Regions from separate parts of the Actinoplanes sp. NPDC051861 genome, predicted to be linked through region 2. Evidence: riboswitches for the same ligand, from Rfam matches in the RefSeq annotation. Region 2 holds a riboswitch; the other holds the start of a gene.
What was found. A riboswitch is a leader RNA that binds a small molecule or an ion and turns the genes downstream of it on or off. The one in region 2 is predicted to bind cyclic di-GMP.
Positions count from the first base shown of each region.

Region 1: it holds a riboswitch for cyclic di-GMP, as region 2 does, so the genes downstream of both, AB0M02_RS07930 (hypothetical protein) here and AB0M02_RS31325 (Calx-beta domain-containing protein) in region 2, are expected to answer to the same signal.

Region 1 covers NZ_JBFAYE010000002.1:264,377-274,986, forward strand. The annotation lists gene AB0M02_RS07925 (signal peptidase I) at 1-1,355, opposite strand, end outside; gene AB0M02_RS07930 (hypothetical protein) at 1,462-1,875, opposite strand; cyclic di-GMP riboswitch class I at 1,891-1,966, opposite strand; gene AB0M02_RS07935 (ribonuclease domain-containing protein) at 2,128-2,547, opposite strand; gene AB0M02_RS07940 (hypothetical protein) at 2,669-4,096, opposite strand; gene AB0M02_RS07945 (nitrate- and nitrite sensing domain-containing protein) at 4,673-7,633, shown strand; gene AB0M02_RS07950 (roadblock/LC7 domain-containing protein) at 7,630-8,037, shown strand; gene AB0M02_RS07955 (DUF742 domain-containing protein) at 8,080-8,442, shown strand; gene AB0M02_RS07960 (ATP/GTP-binding protein) at 8,423-9,055, shown strand; gene AB0M02_RS07965 (GGDEF domain-containing protein) at 9,156-10,610, shown strand, end outside.
Region 2 covers NZ_JBFAYE010000015.1:11,762-22,371, reverse strand. The annotation lists gene AB0M02_RS31345 (sulfatase) at 1-604, opposite strand, end outside; gene AB0M02_RS31340 (TetR/AcrR family transcriptional regulator) at 702-1,331, shown strand; gene AB0M02_RS31335 (ABC transporter ATP-binding protein) at 1,325-3,061, shown strand; gene AB0M02_RS31330 (ABC transporter ATP-binding protein) at 3,114-5,075, shown strand; gene AB0M02_RS31325 (Calx-beta domain-containing protein) at 5,125-8,460, opposite strand; cyclic di-GMP riboswitch class I at 8,476-8,554, opposite strand; gene AB0M02_RS31320 (Calx-beta domain-containing protein) at 8,793-10,610, opposite strand, start outside.

The DNA.
Region 1 (10,610 bases), on a different contig from region 2:
TCGACGAGGACCACCGGCTTGCCGGGCGGGCTGGCCATCGGCTCGACCGGGACGATCAGGTGGGGGTACCGGCGTTCGATCTGAGCGCGGGTGCGCAGCGGCACGTGGCGCAGCGCCATCATGGCGATCACGACGGCGCCGCCTATGGCGACCAGGAGCAGGTACACGGCGTACTTGCGGGCCTGGCTCGCGGTCACGACGTCGTAGCCGAACGCGCCGATCTGCCGGTCCTGGACCCTCGACCCGGTCGCGCCGCTGCTCTGGTCGACCAGCAGGCTCTCCGGGCCGCTCGCGAGGGTGAGCTGGAGCGGTGCCAGGTTGAGCGCGATCTGCGGTTCGAACGCCGTACCGTCGTTGTGCTCGATCCTCGTCGTGATGGCCAGCGTGATGGCACCCATGTCCGCGCCGATCGCCTTGCCGGCGTCGATGGCGCGTTTCTCCAGGGTGTCGAGGTCCAAGAGTACGGCGTCGAGGTAGCGCTGCGACGTGAACTGCTTCGGCTGCGACAGGTTGACCGTGGTGTGCCAGCCGTTCTGCGCCGAGAGGCGGGCGTTGACCTCGATGCGGCCGGGCTCACCCTGGTACGACATCTGCAGCTTGACCACCGACGCGAGCTTTCGGAAGACCGGGTCGGGGGAGTAGACGGTCGTGCCGTCGTAGGCGGGCGAGAGCGGTACGTCGGCCGAGTACGAGAAGGTCATCGCCTCGCCGGCCTTGCCGCTGCCCCGGACCGTCTCGGTCGCCGGCTTCATGTAGCCGAGGACCCCGAGGGCCAAGCCGAGAACGCCCGCAACAACGGTGGCGTAGGCGAGCACGCGGAGCGCCGGGTGCAGGCGGCTGACGGCCTTGAAGATCGCCGTGGCCATCGCCATCGAGCCGCCTTGGCCAGACATGCCCTTCACTTTCTTCTTCCGGCGGCCCCGGGGTATGTCTCTTCGGGTCTTGGCCACGGCCGTGCCGCCACTGACGAACAGAAAGCCGATCATGCCCAGACCCGTGGGGCTGAGCACCGGCTGCAATACGGTGCCGACCTTGGGGATGTGGAGAGCGGCCCGGCCGATCAGTTGATCGACGGCAACCTTGTCGGGATCGGCGTCCTTGTTGTTGTCACCCTGGAAGACGAACCCGGTCTCGGCGTTGCCGCCGATGATCCGGTGCAGGACCTCCATCTGGCCGCCTGCACCATGGTATGCGGCGATATCGCCCTGTTGGTACATATCCGGCTTTGTGATGAGCACCAGATCGCCGGCGTAGTAGACGGGCTGCATGCTCTTGCCCTGCGTGACGACGTAGGAGAGGCGGCCCGTGTTGACCGCCCATGCACCAATGGCCGCCATCACGAGGATGGCGGCCATGGCGAGGCGTCGTGCTCGAACCTGAATGACAAACTCCGGCGGTCTGGCGGTCCGGCGTCATCGCAGAGCAGTGACAGCCGGGCGGCGGAAGCCGCCGGACTGTACGTCAGACCAGGTTAACGGCGACGTCGACGGTGGTGATGCTGTTCCAGTAGTTGGAGCCGTCGGCGCAGGTCCACGTGCCGCCGCTCTCGGTGCAGGTCAGCCAGGTGGTGGCGCCGGTACCGGTGACGGTGTTGGCCTTGACGGAGACGATGCCGTTGGCGCTCGTCACGGCCGTCGACGCGCCGACGTGGGCGGTCACCTTGATCTCGTTGATGCGGTCCGGGTTCGTCGCGTCCGTGTTGACGAAGTCGAGCGTGTCGAGTTCGGCACCGGTGATGGCGACCGCGGAGACCTTACCGCCGGCGATGACGGAGGACGTTCCGTCGGTCACACCCGAGGCGGTGAAGGCGGTCGTTCCGGCTGCGACGGCACCCGCGACGGCAACGCCGCCCAGCAGCTGAAGAAGGTTGCGCATGTATGTCTCCCCTTGGTCGGTAGCCCAGCCGGCCTCGTGGGCCCCGTTGGCTTTGCGTCCCCGGCTCGCGCCGGGTTTGCGTTTATCGGCCGAGCGGATGCTCGATTTGCTTGCGCCAGGTTGTTCGGCCGTGGCATGGGCGGGCTAAGACTTAGGGCGAGACTTTTATTCGATTTGCGCACCTGAAACCGGTGCGGGTGCTAAACGGTTGCGCCCCGCCCCGGCAAACGGGACGGGGCGCGACGTTACTGCTCAGAGCCGGTAGAAGTTCACGTAGTGGTCGGGCGTGAAGTACGCGACCCGGGTGCTCCGGTTGACCACGATCCGGTACGCGTCCCGCGCCGCCCCCCGGTTCCGTGAGTAGACGTCGTACTCGCTGTAGGTGGCGGAGGGCAGCTGCCCCTCGCGGTTGTAGAACCGTCCGCCGGTGTAGTTGTAGTTGCCGTACGGCCACGAGTACCACCCGGCGGTGGTAGGCCAACCGAGTGACGCCCATCCGTTGAACGCCGTGCGGGCCGCCGAGCAGCGGCTGATGGTGCAGCTGTTGTAGACCGCCGCCTGTGCCGCGTCGGTGTGCGTGGGCGCCACCACCGCGGGTGCGACGAGGGCGGTGCCGGCGAGGGCGAGGACCAGGGTGAGGCCGGAGAGGAACCGGCCGATTCGGGACACCATGACGTTTCGGACTCCGATGCCGTCGAGTGGGGGATGAGACCCGGACATCGACAATCGTCATCGGCGTGGTGGCTCGGCGGTACCTCCCGGTCCAGTCATTCCATCGGCGTTCAGCGATATTTCAGGAGTTGCCCAGCCTGTTCACCCAGCTGACGTATTCGGAGTCCCTGCCCTCCGGCGGCAGGATCGAGTCGGGTGTCAGGGGCGTGCGCTGCGCCGGAGCGGTGTCGACGCCGGTACGCGGCGCGGGCTGCGGGGCGGCGAAACCGTTGAACGACGGTGCCGGCGCGGGTGGGTTCTCCGGGGCGGAACGACGGGTGCGCCAGCCTCGGCGCGGGTTCGGTGCGGGGGCGGCCGGCGCCTGCTGACCCGAGAAGCGGGGCTCCTCCGGCTGCTGGGTGAAGGGCGTACCCGTACCCGAGGAAAAGGGTGACCCGACCGCGTTGGCCGGGACGTTGTTGGCGAGATCCGCGAGCGGATGCGGGCGCTCGGCCACCGAGAAGACCCCGGTGTCCGACGGGCGCAGCTGTGCCTCGGGACGCTGTGCCGCCGCCGCTGCGACCGCGGCGATCGCGGACTGGCTCGGCGCGTGCCGCTGAGGTAGGGACGCGTTGCCGGTGGACGGCTCGGACGAAGGCGGAGCCGACGAGTTGGAGGGTGAACCGCCGGGCCTGCCGAGTTCCTCGGCCGGGCTCGACTCGGGAGCGCCGCGCACGATCGCGGCCAGCACCGATCCGAGCACGCCGGCGCCGCTGGCGATCATCGCCGCCCAGTACGGGCTGAAGGCGAAACCGGCGCCGTCCTGCCCGGGGCCCGCGATCAGGTAGGCGACGGTGAGCAGGGCCGGACCGGCCAGCCCGGTGAGTGCCACGGCCAGGGTCGACTTACGCCGGCCACGGGCCACCCAGCCGAGGATCAGCCCGGCGAGCAGGGCCAGCACCGGCATCGTGAGGAACGGGGTCCGGTCGGCGACCGCCTCCGGGATGAGGCTGCCCCCGAGGACGCCCAGGCGGGGCGCTTCCGGGGTGCGGCCGGGCAGCAGGGACGGCGTGACGGAGACGAGGGCGACGATCCAGACCAGCACGGTCAGGGTGGCCAGGTTCCACCGGGCCACCGCCTTGGCCGCGGCGGCCCAGGCGGCGAAGATGCCGACGGCCGCGGCGAGACCGGCGCAGACGCCGATGACGAAGACCGGGCGTACGCCGTCGATCAGCGCGGCCCGCGCGGGCTGCATGGTCAGCGGAAGCACCGCGAGGGCGCCGAGGCCGCCCGCCATGCCCATGGCGAGCGCGCCGCCCATGCCCACCTGCTGTGGTCGCCACCGAGGGCGAAGGCCTGTGCCGACGATGGCGCCGAACGCCGCGGCGGTCATCGTGATCCAGGCGACCCAGGCCAGTTGCGCCGTCCATTGATCACGTAGAGTCACATCGAGATCAAGGTCCAGGCGGACCATACCGAGCCCGTAGGCGATGCCGAGTTGGCCGGCTCCGACCACTGCTGCCGCCGCGGCGGTTGTGGCCAATAGCTTCACCCAGCTCCGAAATGCCATGCCCGGCACGTTACGGAATGCCGCGTGCGACGCGCCAGTCCGGTACTCCGTTCTTAAGGCAGCCTAAAGTCACGATCTTGAAAAATCGATGAGAGTCGTTCAATTTTCGCCACTCTCGGTGAGCTGTGGGCGACGTACGGAATATTTGCCATGTGACCGTCCGGAGTGGACACTGTGCGGCACGGACAACGAGTCCGTCGCCTCTCGTCAATCCTTGCGAACGTGAGACGCCAGCTAAAACCGAGGTCACGGGACGGATTTCCCACATAGTGGTTGGAATGGCGGGAGTGTTCAGTGACCGTGTCGTTACGGATGGTTGCGTGTGAGGCATTCGCGCACGTCAACGCCGGGAGCGGTACCAGGATCAAGGTCCGCGCGTCGTTATCACCAGGACAGCCGAATGTTTTCCGGGAGGATCCAGGCTTCCCAAAGGGTCCGGCGTTCTGATGAAATCGCCGCCGTGCCGAAAACGGCGCGGGCCCTGCTGCGGGTACCGGACGGGGCCGGACCGCAGTCTCTGGTGGGCCCCCTGGTCCTGTGTCCGAGCGGGGCGGAGACGACCGCGAAGGAGATGTCGTGAGCACGGGATCCTCGGCCCTGGCTGCGCGACGTGGCGGCCTCCCGCGCCTGCGGGACGCGGGCCTGCGGACCAAGCTCGCCGCACTGCTCGTCCTGCCGCTGACCGCCGTGCTGGCGCTGGCGACGATCCGTCTGGTCGAGGTCGGCGAACGGGCCACTGACGCCGCGCGGGTCGCCGACCTGGCGGAGCTGGGCATCGACCTGTCGAGCCTGACCCGGCTGCTGCACGACGAGCGGATGGCCGCGATCACCTACCTGGCCGTGCCGGAAACCGCGGCGACCGGATTCCGCGAGGCCGTCAAGTCGGTCGACGCGCAGGTGCAGATCTTCCGGGCCAACCGCGCCGCGATCGCCGACGTCCCGGCCGCGGTGAACGACCGGCTGCTTGTCATCGACGACAAGCTCAAGACGCTCGACGGTGCCCGCGAGGGTGTCAACGACCGGGCGGCCGAGGTCACCGACGTGGCCCGCCGCTACAGCGAGGCCCTGGCCGGCCTGGCCGGTTACGAGGCCGCGGTCAGCCAGATCACCGAGCCCGGCGAGGCGGCCGACAACCTGAGCGCGCTGGCGTTCTTCACCAAGGCCGAGGCCGCCTCCGCCGAGCAGGCCGCGGTGTCCTATGTGGCCCGGCTGAGCGGTCAGTTCGGCCTGGACCAGCAGAACGCCCTGGCCGGCGCTCGTGCGGTGCGCAACGACTCGCTCGCCGACTTCCGCTCGGTCGCCGGCGCGCAACAGGTGGCCCTGGTCGACTCGGTGGTCGAGAACGAGGCGCTCAACGTCGCCGACAACCTCGCCACCCGGCTGACCGGTCCCGCGGCCGCCACGCCGTTCGAGATCAGCGACGCTTTCACCGACGTCATCGAGCTCTTCCGCGGTGCGGAACGGCAGCTCGAGGGCTACGTGGTGACCGTGGCCGAGGACGAGAGCTCGGCGAGTTCGCGGCGGGCGACGCTTGAGTTCATCCTCGTGCTGGCCATCCTGATCGCCGCCATCGCCATCGCGTTCTACCTGGGCCGCGCGCTGAACCTCTCGGTTCGCCGGCTGCGCGAGGGCGCCCTCGCGGTGGCCAACCGCGACCTGCCCGACGCGGTGACCCGTCTGCAGGACGTGGACAACATCGGCGAGGGCGGTGTCGACCGCATCCTGGAGCAGACCCGGGACCCCATCCGGGTCACCGAGGACGACGAGTTCGGCCAGGTCGCCGAGGCGTTCAACATGGTGCACCGGGAGGCCATCCGGGTCGCCGCCGAGCAGGCCGCGCTGCGGACCAGCGTCTCCACGATGTTCCTCAGCCTCGCCCGGCGCAGCCAGGCGCTGGTCGACCGGATGATCGGCGAGCTCGACCAGATCGAGCGCCTGGAGGAGGACCCGAAGCGGCTGGCCCGCCTCTTCGAGCTCGACCACCTCGCCACCCGGATGCGCCGCAACGACGAGAACCTGCTGGTGCTGGCCGGCGCCGACGTCGGTGCGCCGCGCCGCGAGGACGCGCTGCTCGTGGACGCGCTCCGGGCCGCGCAGTCCGAGGTGGAGCTCTACCACCGGATCGAGTTCGGCTCGATCGACACCGACATCCTGATCGCGTCGGCCGCCGTCAACGACGTCGTACGCCTGATCGCCGAACTGCTCGACAACGCCACCCGGTTCTCCCCGCCGACCACCGTCGTCGTGGCACACGGCGGGCGCAACGGCGACCACGCCCTGATCCAGATCGAGGACCGTGGTCTCGGCATCTCCGCCGATCAGATGGAGCAGATCAACCGCCGCCTCTCGGAGCCGTCCGAGGTCGACGTCTCGGCGTTCCGGCTGATGGGTTTCGCGGTGATCGGCCGCCTGGCCGCCCGGCACGGCATCGGCGTCGCACTCCGCCCCGGCTATGACGGCGGCACGATCGCCGAGGTCGCGCTCCCCTCCGACATCGTGGTGATGCCCGGCGTTCCGGCCGCTCCCATCCGCGCGGCGAGCTGGACCCGTCCCGGCCCGCCGCCGCAGCTGACCGCCGGGCCGGCCCGCATCCCCGAGCAGCGGCCGCCGGTCCGCAGCGCTCCGGCGCCGGCCGAACCTCCGCGCCGTTCCCGGCTGCAGCAGGCCGCCTCCCTGGCCGACCTCTCCGACCTCGACCTCGGGCCGACCCCGGACCGCCCGCCGCTGCCGAGCCGCGCCCGTCCGGAACCCGAAGCACCCCAGCCGGCGCCGGTCGCACATCAGCCGTTCGTGCCCGAGCCCGTCGCCGCCGAGCCCGCCGGAGTCAGCTCCCCGGGCTGGGGTGCCGCGATGGCCGCGCTGCCGCCGCTGCTGCCCGAGATCCCGCCGCGGATCGAGGCGCCGATCCAGGTGGAGATGCAGCACAGCTGGTTCGCCGACGGCGACAACTTCGCGGACCATCGCGGGATGCCGACGGCCGGTTACGCACCCCCGCCGGACATCGCCCTCATGCGGTCCGTCTCCGCCGTGCCGGCGTCGAGCGTCCCGGCGTCAAGCGTCCCGGCGTCGAGCGTCCCGGCATCGAGCGTCCCGGCCTCCGGCGCACCGGTCTCCAGCGCGCCGATGTCGGCACCGCCGCGGACCACGCCGATCTCCAGCCCGCCGGTAAGCAGCCCGCCGGTCAGCAGCCCGCCCACGAGCGGCCCGCCGGCCGATCGGAACGGCGGCGCACCGAGGCCCCGCTCGGACGAGGAGCGCTGGCGCACCGCGGCTGACGAAGGGTGGAACCGGGCGATGGCTGCTTCCGTACCACAGGATGCCGGCACCACACGGTCCGGCCTTCCCAAGCGGATCCCACAGGCGCAACTCGTACCCGGAGGGGTGCAAAATTCGCCTCGGGCCCAGAACCGTCGCAGTCCCGATGAGGTGCGGGGGCTCCTTTCCGCGTACCACAGGGGAGTGCAACGAGGGCGGACGGACGGCGTTGCCGAATCCGCAGCCCCGGCTACACGTGTTCCTAAGGAGAGCGAACAGTGACCAGGCCCCCCACCATGCGAGACATGGGCTGGCTGCTCAGCAACTTCGCCGACAGCGTCGCCGGCGTCGCGCACGTCGTCGCGGTCTCCGCGGACGGCATATTGCTGGCATCGTCCCGCGACCTGCCAATGGACCGGGCGGATCAGCTGGCGGCCATCACGTCCGGCGTGGTCAGTCTCACTGACGGCGCGTCGCGGATGTTCAGCGCCGGAGACGTGCAACAGACCATCATCGAAATGGAGAGCGGCTATCTTTTCCTGATGTCCATCAGCGACGGTTCATCACTGGCCGTCCTGGCGGCGCGCAGTTGCGACGTCGGTCAGGTCGGCTACGAGATGGCTCTCCTGGTGGAACGCGTCGGCGCCGCACTCTCGCCGGCGCCACGCGAGGCCGTGAGCTACTAGACGCCGGGGCGCATGCCCGGGCGGAGACGAGGTGACCGCGACATGACCGAGCCGCACGATCCCCGGGGCAACCTGGTGCGGCCGTACGCGGTCACCCGCGGGCGGACCGAACCGATCAGAGACATACCGATCGAGGCGGTCCTGATCGCCGAGGCGGCGGCCGTGCAAGAGGCACGGTTCGCCGGGCACGACAAGTATCGCCTCGCCGTGCTGTGTGAGCCGAAAGCACAATCGCTCGCCGAACTCGCGGCGCTAACCCGGATGCCACTGGGGGTTACCCGGGTGCTCGTCGCCGACATGGTCGCCGACGGGCTGCTACAGCTGCACAGTGCCGCTCCCAAGACTGGGTTCACGGAGCGGATGGATCTGCTGGGAAGGGTGTTGAGTGGACTTCGCAAGCTCTGACGCTGCGGGGAAGCGTACGGGGGCGCATCCCACGGAGATCACCTCGGCGAAGATCGTTGTCGCGGGTGGGTTCGGCGTGGGCAAGACGACCCTCGTCGGCGCGGTCTCCGAGATCGAACCGCTGACCACAGAGGCGGTGATGACCGTTGCAGGCGCCGGCATCGACGACGCGTCGAAGGTGCCAGGCAAGGGCAGCACCACGGTGGCGATGGACTTCGGCCGTATCACGATGGCCGACGACCTGATCCTCTACCTGTTCGGCACACCGGGCCAGACCCGCTTCTGGTTCATGTGGGACGAGCTCATCCGGGGTGCGGTCGGTGCGGCGGTGCTCGTCGACACCCGGCGGCTCACCGACGCGTTCGCGCCACTGGACTACTTCGAGAACCGGCACCTGCCGTACCTCGTGGCGGTCAACTGCTTCGACGGCGCTCCCCGGTATGAGCCGGAGGAGGTGCGTGAGGCGCTGGCCATCCCGCAGCGGGTTCCGTTGCTGATGTGCGACGCGCGTCACCGTGAGTCGGTCAAGGCGGTGCTGATCGGGGTGGTCGAGCACGCGATGGCGACCCTGGTCGCCGAACACGAACAGGGGCACCCAGCCACGGTCGGCTGAGGCTCCGGAGTCCGGAGCGAGGTGGGCTGGATCACTCAGGCCCGCCCATCCCTGGCCGATGGGCTCCGGTTGACGGATTGCATCCACGGTGGGGTGGTCGATGGCAGGTGTGTCCGAGGCGACAGCTGTCCAACGGGAGACGCCCGCCGAGTTGATCACGCGCGGGCGCGCCCTGTTGCGGGGTTTCGACGTCGCCGCCGCCATGGCGCTGGCCGCCGAGGCCGAGGCCGCCGCCCATGCGACCGGTGACCGCTCGGTTCTCGCCGAGGCGCTGCTGATCGTCGCGACCTGCCGCCGTTACCGGGACGAGTACCCCGAGGCGCTCACCGCCGCGCTGCGGGCCGTCGAGCTCTTCCGTGGGCTGGGCCTTCCGGCCGCCGAGGCACGTGCCCGCGGTGAGGTGGCCAGGCTGCTGGTCTCCAGCGGCGAGCCCGCCGAGGCGCTGCCGGAGTGCCTGACCGCGCTGGAACTGGCCGAGGCCGGCGGCGACCTCGGTGCGTTCGTCCCGGTCCTCACCGCTCTGGGGTGCGTCTACCTGGCGCTCCAGCAACTGGACCTCGCTCTGGAGGCCTGCGAGCGGGGTGCCGAGACGGCCCGGCTGATCGGCGACGAGTACGCCGACGGCATCCTGCACGACACCGCCGCGTGCGTCCTGTTGGCCATGGCTGAGCAGGCGCGGGCCAACGGCGACGAGGAGGGCGCCGTCCGGGTCGCGCTGGAGGCGACCGAGCGGTCCCGGGCCGCCATGGTGATCGCCCGGCGGCACGGGAACCGGCGCCACGAGGCAACCGCGGTGGCCAACCTCGCCGAGGGACTGTCGCTGGCCGGGCATGCGGAGAACGCCCTGGCGACCCTGGAGTCCTGGCAGCTCGACCCGTCGCTCGACACCACCTACACGATCACGCACCACCTGGACACCAGAGGCCTGATCTGCCTGACGCTCGATCGCCACGACGAGGCGATCGCGCTGTTCACCCGGGCCATCGAGATCGCCGAGAGCAAGAGCGCCGCGATGATGTCCTGCGAACATCTCGCCGCCGCCTACGAGCAGGGCGGTGACGTGGCCGCCGCGCTGGCCGCGTACAAAAAATTCCACCACCTGTTCCGCGAGGTGGTGTCGGAGGCGGCGCAGCGCAACGCCCGGGTCGCCGCGGTCCGGCTGGAGACCGACCAGGCCAAGGCCCGCGCCGAGGAGGAGCGCCGTCGTGCCGACAGCCTGCAGCGGGTGGCGCTCGAGGACCCCCTGACCGGTCTGGCCAACCGCCGCCACCTGGACGAGCAGCTGATCGCCGGCGTCGCGGGCCGCGCCGTCGCGCTGATCGACGTGGACCGCTTCAAACGGGTCAACGACTCGTTCTCCCACCAGGTCGGCGACGAGGTGCTGCGCCGTCTGGCGGGCCTGCTGCGTGCCGGATGCCGCGACGCCGACCTGGTGGCGCGCCATGGCGGCGAGGAGTTCGCGGTTCTTCTGCACGAGCTGTCCACGACGGAGGCGATGGCCGCGACCGAGCGCATCCGCCATGCCGTGGAGACTTATCCGTGGGACGACGTTGCG
Region 2 (10,610 bases):
GGGCGGTGTGCGCGGCCAGGTCGGCGGCGGTGTGCGAGGCGACCGGGATGCCGCCGATCAGCTGGAAGCTCATCGCGAACAGGCCGACCCATGCCGCACCCACCGCGCCGAGGCCCCGCCAGGCCCCGACGCGGTGGGCGGTCAGGATGCCGCTCAGCCGCAGGACCGCCCAGGTCATCCCGGCGACCAGCAGCGCGGCGAGGGCGACGGCGCCGATCGCGATGCCGATGGCGGAGGCCCGGCCCAGCGAGTCGGTCATGAAGTTGAAGCCGTCGTCGAACAGAGCCCAGTCCAGCACCGGGTCGAAGCGGCGGGCCAGCACCGCGAAGAAGCCGATGTCCACGAGTTTCACCACGGTCAGCAGCCCGAGCAGCACGCCCAGGGCGGCAGCGAACGGTGTCCGGGCCCGGCGCGGCAGCAGGAGCAGGATCACTCCGGCCACGAGCGCCTCGACAGGGACGCGCAGGAGCGCGGTGGAGACCGAGTTTCCGGGCGGCAGCCGGAAGATCTGGTCCGGCACGATCAGTGCCAGAAAAACCAGGACCGCGGCGAATGCCGTGGTCAGGTGCCGGAGGACTCGGCGGTAGGGCTTGGTTGGGCTCACGCTCTGTTCATACGCCAGGGCGCCGCCGACGGTTCGAAGGGGGCACCATGACAAAAGTCAGTGGATGAGTGAGCGCTCGCTCATTAGTGTGGGCGCCATGGAATCCAGACGCCGGCGTGTCCCGGCCATGGCACCGGAGGAGAGGCGGGCCGCCCTCATCGCGGCGACCATCCCGCTGCTGCACGAACACGGCCTGGACGTGAGCACGCGCCAGATCGCGCACGCCGCCGGCGTCGCCGAGGGGACGATCTTCGGCGTCTTCGAGAGCAAGAGCCAGCTGGTGGTCTGCTCGGTGGTCAAGGCGCTCGACCCGCAGAGCACGCTGGACGCGCTGGACGCCATCGACCGCGGCGCCGATCTGCGCGAGCGCGTGGCCATCGCCGCCGACCTGGTGCACTCCCGGTTCACCGAGAACGCGCAGTTGATGAACGAGGCCCGCAAGCTGATCTTCGCCGGGGCGGCGGATGCGGACACGCACTCACGGATAGCGACGTCCCGGCAGCGGTTGAACGCCGCGATCGTCGACGTCTTCCGGCCGGACGCGCACCGGATACGGATCTCCCCCGAGAAGGCGGCCCGGCTGTTGCTGCTGCACTGCGGCGCCGACGCGTTCGGGCCGTTCGGCGACCCGGAGGCGTTCAGCGGGCGAGACCTGGCGACGCTGCTGCTCGACGGAATTCTTACGAAAAACACTGATGAAAAACGGGGGGAGCAGGAGACGTGCTGATCAAACTGCTTCGCGTTCATCTGCGGCCGTACCGGACTGCGATCACCCTGGTGGTGCTCTTCCAGTTCCTGCAGACGCTCGCGACGCTCTACCTGCCGGCGCTCAACGCCGACATCATCGACAAGGGTGTGGTCCTGGGCGACACCGGCTACGTGCTGCGGATCGGTGCCGCCATGCTCGGCGTCACCGTGCTCCAGATCGCCGCCCAGATCGTCGCGGTGTATTTCGGGGCGCGGACCGCCATGGCCGTCGGCCGCGACGTGCGTGCCCGGATCTTCAGCCGGGTGCAGGACTTCTCCGCCCGCGAGGTGGGGCAGTTCGGCGCGCCGTCGCTGATCACCCGGACCACCAACGACGTCCAGCAGATCCAGATGCTGGTGCTGCTCACGTTCACGCTGATGGTCTCCGCGCCGATCATGTGCGTCGGCGGCATCGTGCTGGCGCTGCGCGAGGACGTGCCGCTGTCGGGGTTGCTGCTGGTCATCGTGCCGATCCTGATCGGCACGGTCGGGCTGATCATCGTCCGGATGCGGCCGCTGTTCCGCAGCATGCAGGTGCGTATCGACCGGGTGAACCAGGTGATGCGCGAGCAGATCACCGGCATCCGGGTGATCCGGGCGTTCGTCCGCGACGAGCACGAGCGGGCGCGTTACGGGGTTGCCAACGACGAGCTCACCGACGTGTCGCTGCGGGTCGGCCGGATCATGGCCCTGATGTTCCCGACGGTCATGCTGATCGTGAACCTGTCCAGCGTCGCGGTGCTCTGGTTCGGCGGGCACCGGATCGACTCCGACGCCATGCAGGTCGGCCAGCTGACCGCGTTCATCAGCTATCTCATGCAGATCCTGATGTCGATCATGATGGCCACGTTCATGTTCATGATGGTGCCGCGCGCCGAGGTCTGCGCCGAGCGCATCGAGGAGGTGCTGGGCACCGAGCCCAGCGTCGCGCCGCCTGCGGCGCCGATCAACACACTGACCCGGCATGGGGAACTCGAGCTGCGAGATGTCGGTTTCCGCTATCCGGGGGCTGAGGCCGCAGTGCTTTCAGGGGTACGGGTGAAAGCTCACCCGCGGGAGGTGACCGCGATCATCGGCTCCACCGGCAGCGGCAAGACCACCCTGCTCAACCTGATCCCCCGGCTGTTCGACGTCACCGACGGCGCGGTCCTCGTCGACGGCGTGGACGTGCGCGAGCTCGACCCGGACCTGCTGTCCCGGGTGATCGGCCTGGTTCCGCAGCGACCCTACCTGTTCACCGGCACGGTCGGCTCCAACCTGCGCTACGGCAATCCCGACGCCACCGACGAGGAGCTGTGGCAGGCCCTCGAGATCGCCCAGGCCAGGGACTTCGTCGAGGCGATGGACGGTCAACTGGACGCCCCGATCGCGCAGGGCGGCACCAACGTCTCGGGCGGGCAGCGGCAGCGGCTGGCGATCGCCCGCACGCTGGTGCACCGGCCGGAGATCTACCTGTTCGACGACTCGTTCTCCGCGCTGGACTACGCGACCGACGCGGCACTGCGGGCGGCGCTCACCGACTACATCGCGGACGCGACCGTCGTGATCGTGGCGCAGCGGGTCAGCACGATCCGCGACGCGGACCGGATCGTGGTGCTCGACGACGGAAAGGTCGTTGGCACGGGCACCCACGACGAACTCATGGAGACCAACGCGACCTACCGGGAGATCGTGCTCTCCCAGCTCACGGCGGCGGAGGCGGCGGCATGACCGGGCGCGGTGCTCCTCCCGTACATCTGAAGCTCTTGATCGGAGAAGACGCATGACGGCGCCGGCGCGCAGACCGGGACCACCGCCTGGCGGGCCGCCCGCGGCCCGGATGATGATGGGTGGCGGCCCACCGGAGAAACTCCAGGACTTCAAGGGCTCCACCAAACGGCTGCTCGGCCTGCTCAAGCCGCAGCGGGTCGTGATCGGGTTCGTGATGCTGTTCGGCGTCGTCAGCGTCTTCCTGTCGGTGCTCGGGCCCTATCTGCTCGGCAAGGCCACCGACGTGATCTTCGCCGGGGTGATCGGCCGGATGATCCCGGACGGCGTCACCCAGGAGCAGGCGGCCGAGGCACTGCGCGAACGCGGTGACACGACCCAGGCCGACCTGGTCGCCTCGGTCGACCACGTGGTTCCCGGGCAGGGAGTCGACTTCACCCGGCTCGGGCAGATCCTCGCCTGGGTCGTGGTGATCTACCTGGGCGCCTGGCTGTTCGGCGTCTTCCAGGGCCGGCTCACCACGAAGGCCGTGCAGGCGGCCGTCTACGACCTGCGCGCTCAGGTCGAGGCCAAACTGGCCCGCCTGCCGCTGTCCTATTTCGACAAGCAGCCGCGCGGTGAGGTTCTCAGCCGGGCCACCAACGACACCGACAACATCTCGCAGACCCTGCAACAGACACTCGCTCAGCTGGTCACGGCACAGCTGATGATCGTCGGCGTACTCGGCGTGATGTTCTGGATCTCGCCGCTGCTGGCGCTGATCGCCCTGATCACCGTGCCGGTCTCGGTGTGGCTGACCGCGGCGATCGGCAAGCGGTCGCAGCCGCAGTTCGTGGCGCAGTGGAAGACCACCGGCAAGCTCAACGGGCACATCGAGGAGATGTTCACCGGGCACGCGCTGGTCCGGGTCTTCGGGCGGCAGCACGAGGCCGCCGAGGTCTTCCAGGGGCACAACGACGATCTGTACGCGTCGAGCTTCCGGGCGCAGTTCATCTCCGGGCTCATCCAGCCGGCGATGATGTTCATCTCGAATCTCAACTACGTGCTGGTGGCCGTCGTCGGCGGCCTGCGTGTGGCGTCCGGGACGCTGACGCTGGGCGAGGTGCAGGCGTTCATCCAGTACTCGCGGCAGTTCAGCCAGCCGCTCACCCAGGTGGCCAGCATGGCCAACCTGATCCAGTCCGGTGTGGCGTCGGCGGAGCGGGTCTTCGCGCTGCTGGACGCGCCGGAGCAGTCCCCCGATCCGGAGCCTTTGGACCTTCCGGGGGTACGGGGACGCATCACGTTCGAGAACGTGTCGTTCCGGTACCTGCCGGACAAGCCCCTGATCGATAATCTGTCGCTGACCGTGGAGCCGGGGCAGACCGTCGCGATCGTGGGACCGACCGGTGCCGGCAAGACGACGCTGGTCAACCTGCTGATGCGGTTCTACGACGTGACGTCCGGGCGGATCCTGCTGGACGGCGTCGACATCGCGACCATGCCTCGCGAGCAGCTGCGCGAGCAGATCGGGATGGTGCTGCAGGACACGTGGCTGTTCAGCGGGTCCATCACGGAGAACCTGGCCTATGGCGCGGATGATTTTGATCAGGCCGCCGTGCTCCGAGCAGCGGAGGCCGCACACGTCGACGGGTTCGTCCGCACACTCCCTGACGGATATGAAACGAAAATTGATGAAGAAGGGTCGAATGTCAGCGCCGGTCAGAAGCAGCTGCTGACCATCGCGCGGGCGTTCCTCGCCGAGCCGAGCATCCTGATCCTGGACGAGGCGACCTCGTCGGTGGACACCCGGACCGAGGTGCTGATCCAGCGGGCCATGGGCAACCTGCGGACCGGGCGGACCAGCTTCGTCATCGCGCACCGGCTGTCGACCATCCGGGACGCCGACGTGATCCTCGTGATGGAGAACGGCTCCATCGTGGAGCAGGGCACGCACGACGATCTGATGGCGGCGAAGGGTGCTTACGAGCGGCTCTACTCCGCGCAGTTCGCGCAGGCCGTCGCCGAGGTGGACTGACAGGAAGAGGGGCGGCCGGCGGCCGCCCCTCTCTCACTGGTCCCGCGTGTTACTTGATGGTGATCGCCTTCGAGGCCGAGTATCCGCCGTTGAGGCCCGCCGAGGTGTTACCCGCGACGAACGCCCGCAGCGTCAGCTTGGTCTTCGACTTGACCGTGTAGGTCTTCTTGAAGCCGGCCGCGGTCGTGGTGCCCTTGTACGCGGTCACCCACTTGCCGCCGCTCATCTTCTGGACGACGACCGCCTGGCCGGAGGCCTTCGGGTTGCCGGTGACCGAGACGGTCAGCTTGCCCTTGGTCGAGCTCACCGAGAACGCCGGGCTCTGGGTGATCTTGACCGCGCGCTCCGCGGAGTTGATCTCCTGCGACTGGACCGCGAAGCGGTAGCCGGTCGAGATCGAGCGGGTGAACCTGTACATGCCGTCACCGTCGGCCTTGCCGTTGACCAGCCACTTCAGCTCACCGTTGCCGGCGACCGGCGCACCCCAGAGCTCGACCGCGGCGTTCGCCTCGACCTTGCCGGAGATGGTGGCCATGCCCGCGCCCCTGGCCGGGCCGGCGACGCTGATGGTCGGCGTGACCGGGCTGGCGGTGTCCTCGGACTTGATGGTGACGGTGCCGGTGCCCTTCTTGACCGAGGCGCCGGTCGGGCTGGTCGGGCTGCCGAGCTCGACACGGAAGGTCTCCTCCGCCTCCTTCAGCTTGTCGTTCAGGATCTCGACGTTGACCTCGGCGGTCGAGGTGCCCGGCGGGATGACCAGCTCGCCGCGCTTCGACTTGTAGTCGTCGCCGGCCGTGGCGGTGCCGTCCTCGGTCCACCACGGGATCTTGATCGTCTGCGTGGTCGACTTGGTGTTCTCGTCGAACTCCAGGTCCACATGGACGTCGACCGAGCCTTCCCACTCACCGATCGACTCGTCCCGGATCTTGGCGGCCGGCGGCAGGTCCGCCGGGTCGTCGGTGATCCGGAAGGTGCCGGTGCTCGCCGTGAAGCCCTGCGGCGACGCGGAGGTCTCCGCGACCGTGACGCCGAACGTCTCGGTGGCCTCGTCGATGTCGTCCGGCAGCAGGTAGAACTCCGCCAGCTTCGAGTCGGTCAGCGCAGTCTGGCCACGGGTGATCTGGATCGCCGTGGTGGGCAGCGTCGACGGAACCTCGTAGTCGGCACCGGCGGTCGCGGCGTTGTCACCGGCGCCGGCCGTGGTGAGGCCGAGCGTGTAGTTGTACTGCGAGAGGCCGGAGAGCGTACCGATCACGCGGACCGTGGTGCCCTCGCCGCTGGCCAGCTCGTTGATCTTCACCGTCGGCTTGGCGTCGTCGTTGGTGATCGAGACCCGGGCGCTGTGCGCGACGTCGGCACTCGGGGTGCTGTTGACGTTCGTGCTGGCCGTGGTGAACACGACGCCGAACGCCTCGTCACGCTCGAAGACCGCGTCACCGTTGATCGGGACGTCGATGTACCCGGTCTTGTCACCCTTCTTGATGGTGACCGACTTGGAGGCCGGCAGGTCGTAGTCGTTGTCGCCGACCGTGGTGCCGGAGTTGACACCGGTCTCGGTCGCGCTGCCGGTCTGCGCGGCAAAGTCGGCGGTGAACAGGACGTCCACGCCGGCCGGACCACTCAGGGCGACCGGGATGCGGGCCATGGTCTGGCCCTCGTTGCCCTCGACCACCGTGACGTCCGAGGTCGTCCACGTGGGCTGGGCGTCGTCGGTGCCCTCGACGATGTAGACGGTCTGGGTGCCGAGGCCGCCGAGCGTGCTGTTCGCGCTGGCGAGCGTCAGCGTGAACGACTCGGCCCGGCCGGCACCGTAGGTCACACCCTCGTACGTGGTGTCGCCGACGATCTTGACCGGGATCTTGCCGGTCCAGGTTCCGGTCGCCGTCGTGGGAATGGTGAGCGAGCCGGCGGTGCCGATGTAGTCGGAACCGTTGGTCGCGGTGGCGTCGGTGAAGCTGTAGTCCAGCCGCAGCGGCGTCTCCCGCGTCGTGCCGCCGAGGATGACGCTCACCGCGATCTCGGCGTTGGTGGTGGTACTCGACCCCTCGTCGAAGAGCACGTCGATGGGCGGGTTGCCGTTGCCGGCGGTCATGTCCGTCACGACCACGCTGGGCGGCGAGTCCAGGTCCTTGATCGTTGCGGTGGCACTGGTCATCGTGCCCAGCGTGAGACCGGTGCTGGGGTTGGAGATCATGCCGGTGAACGTCTCGGTACCCTCCAGCACGGTGTCGGCACCGACGCCGAAGTCCTCAGTGGCCACCGCCTGGTAGACGGTCTGGGTCATCTTCGGAATGGTCACCGGGGTCGCCGGCACCGCGGTGTAGTCACCGGGTGCGGAAGCCCCGCGGCTCTTGTCGGTGTCGCTGCCGTTCTGCGTCGCGAAGTCGACCGTCAGCGGACTCTCCGACAGCCCCGAGAGCTTGATCGGGAAGCTGGCGTTCGCGCCCTCGTTGACCGCCGCGGCGTCGCCGATGGTGACCGTCGGAGCCGCGTCGTTGTCGGTGATCCCGACGTCCGCGGTCAGGGTCCCGCTGCTGGTCACGCCGGTCGGCGTGTTGGGAGCGATGGTCACCCGGACGTACTGCGTCTCCGGCTCGTCGACGGTGTCGTCGTTGATGGCGAGCGAGATCGAGCCGCTGGTCGTGCCGGCCGGGATGGTGATCACCGCGTCCGCGGCCAGGGCCGTGAAGTCACGGGTCACACCACCCGTCGAGGTCGCGTCGGTGCCGGTCCCGTTGACAGCGGTTCCGGCGGCGGAGACGGGAATGGTGATGTCGTGGTCCAGCGGGCTGGCGATGCTGGCGACGATCGGCGCTGTTCCGGCGCTCTCCGCGATCGTGGCCGGACCCGAGACGTCGAGCCGTGGAGCGGAGGCCGGCAGGTCATAGATCGTGCCGACCGCATCGGTGACATTGTTGGTGACGGCTTCTGTCGCACGCAGCAGGAAGGTTTCGTCGCCCTCGGTGGCCGTTCCCGCGGTGGTCGTCGTCACCGTCACGATGACTGAGTTCGCGCCGCCCACGGTGGTGCCCGGGAAGCCGCTGGCGGCGACCGAGGTCACATCCGGTGTGGTGCTGTAGTCAGTCGTCGGCGTGCCCGGCGTAGCACCGCCGCTGACGACGGTGAAGTTGATCTGGTTCGCGTTCGTCGCGGCACCGGTCCAGGTGACCTTGAAGGCGATACTGCCGCCCTCCCAGTTGGCCGCTGGCGTGATGGTCAGGTTCGGGATGGTCGCCGCATATGCGGGTGACGCGATGAACGTAGCGGGGACCAGGGCAGCGGCGGAGGCGGCAACAGTCGCCAAGACCTGCCGGACCCGCTTCCGTCCCCAGAGCGTGAACGGCACCCGCTCTCGCGGCGCCGCTTGGATGGGTCGATGACGCATTCTCTTCCTAACTCCTTCGGCGGCTGGGCAACCTCCAGCGGGGAGGCCCCTGGCTTTGCGTCCCCGCCTCGCGACGGGTTTGCCTGTTCGGGTACCGCACCTTGGGGCGGTCGGGGCGCCGGCCTGAAACCGGTCCTCAGCAGCGCAAACACCGGATGAAAGATCCGTGTGAGGCGACGCCTTCCGTAATCTAACCGGCGTATCAACCGGTTACCGGCGGAACGCGTTTTTCGGTATAAAAACCTTCACATGACCTCTATCACCCTCTGCGGGACGGCCGTGAAACGCGTGAAGGGCGGCCCGCGTGGACCGCCCTTCACGTCGTGCTCACCTCATCGGATTCGTACCTGCCGGGTCGGTGAAACACCGGCGAGAATGCCCAGCGAGGGTGTAGCGGCCACGACCGCCCGGAACGTGTACGTGCTGCCGGATCGCAGGCTCCGCTGGGTGGTGCTGTAGGTGCCGTCGGAGTCCAGCCGGCCGGTCGCCACGGTCTGCCAGTTGCCGCCCGACTGCCGCTGCACGGTGACGGTCTGGCCGGCGCGATCGGGGTCGCCGGTGACCGTCACGGACGCGGTACCGCGAGAGGTCGAGGAGGCGGCGACGGTCGGTTCCTGGCGGACCTGGATCACGCGTACCGGCGAGGTCAGGCCGGCGGAGCGGACCTGGACGCGGTAACCCATGGTGAAGTTGGGCTTGAAGCTGAAGTCACCGTTGTCGTCGGCCGTGGTGGTGTAGACGACCCGCCACGTCCCGCCGGACGGCCCGGGTGCGCTGAGCATCTCGACCTTGGCGCCCGCGCCCGCCGCACCGGTGACGGCGACCCGCTGGGTGCCGGTGACCGCGGACGGCATGTTCAGGGTCGGCGCCTTGGGCTTGTCGTCGTCGGCGACCGTGACCGTACCCGTCGACTTGGTGACCGCCACGTCGGCCGGCTGCGCCCTGCTCAGCTGCACGGTGAACTCCTGCTCGGACTCGTTGCGGTTGTCCTTGAGCAGTGGCACCGAGATCGTCGTCGCGGTGACCGGCGGCGTGAACCGGACGGTGCCGCTCGACGCGGTGAAGTCCTTGCCCGCGTCGGCGGTACCGGCGATCGTGCGCCACGGCACCGCGATGGAACGTTCGGTCCCGGTCGTGCCGCCGGTGAAGGTGAGCGACACCGTCAGCTCGACCGCTCCGGCGCTCTCCCGGGTGTCGGCGTCGCTGATCGAGACGGTCGGCGCCACGTCGTCCGGGTCGTCAGTGATCCGGTACGCCACCCGAGCCCCGCCGACCCCGAACGGAATCGTCTCGGTGTCCTCGTCGACGGAGTCGTCGCCCAGGCGGATCGTGCCGAGGTTGATCCCGCTGCCGCTCGGCGTATTGGCCCGCAGCACGGTGTTCAGGCCGGTGAGGTCGTAGTCGGCGGGCTCCGCCGAGTCGTCCGTACCGTCCTCGGCCGCGGCGGTGGTGTCGTCCAGGTCCAGATCGCGCTGGGCTGTCCCGGTGACGGTGCCGCGTACCTCGATGCTCTCCCCCTCGGCCGCGGTGACGGCGATCAGGTCGAGCGTGGGCCGCGGGTCGTCGTCGGTGACGGTCACCGCGCTCGACTGGGCCGCGCCACTGGCGTCGCGCTCACCGGCGGCGAGTGCCACGGTGATCCGGGCGTTCTCGTTGCCCTCGTACACGGCGTCCTGCCGGACCGGGATCGTCACGGTGGCGCCGAGGCTGCCCTTCGGGATCCGCAGCGTGGTGGCGGGCGCGTCGTAGTCGTCCCCGCCGGGCCCGGTCGCGGCGTCGGTGGCGGTGCCGTCGGCCGCTGTCACGGTGAAGTCGACGTCGTTGGAGGCCGCGGCGTCCAGGGTCACCTCGACCGTGGCCGGGCCGGAACCCTCCACAGTCGACGCGGTGCTCGCGACCGAGAACGCGGGCACGCCGGTACCGGGTGCGCCGCCTCCGGGCGTCCCGCCGCCCGGTGTGCCGCCGCCGTCGCTGCCCGCCTCGTCGTTGTCGAAGACGGTGACCGTACCGGCGGCCGTGCTGATCGTCGCGCCGGCCGGCCCCGCCTGGGTGGCGACCACCTGGAACGACTCGCTCTCCTCGGCCGCCGAGTCGTTGACGATCGGCACCCGGACCACAGCGTTCGCCGTGCCGGCCGCGATGACCAGCGG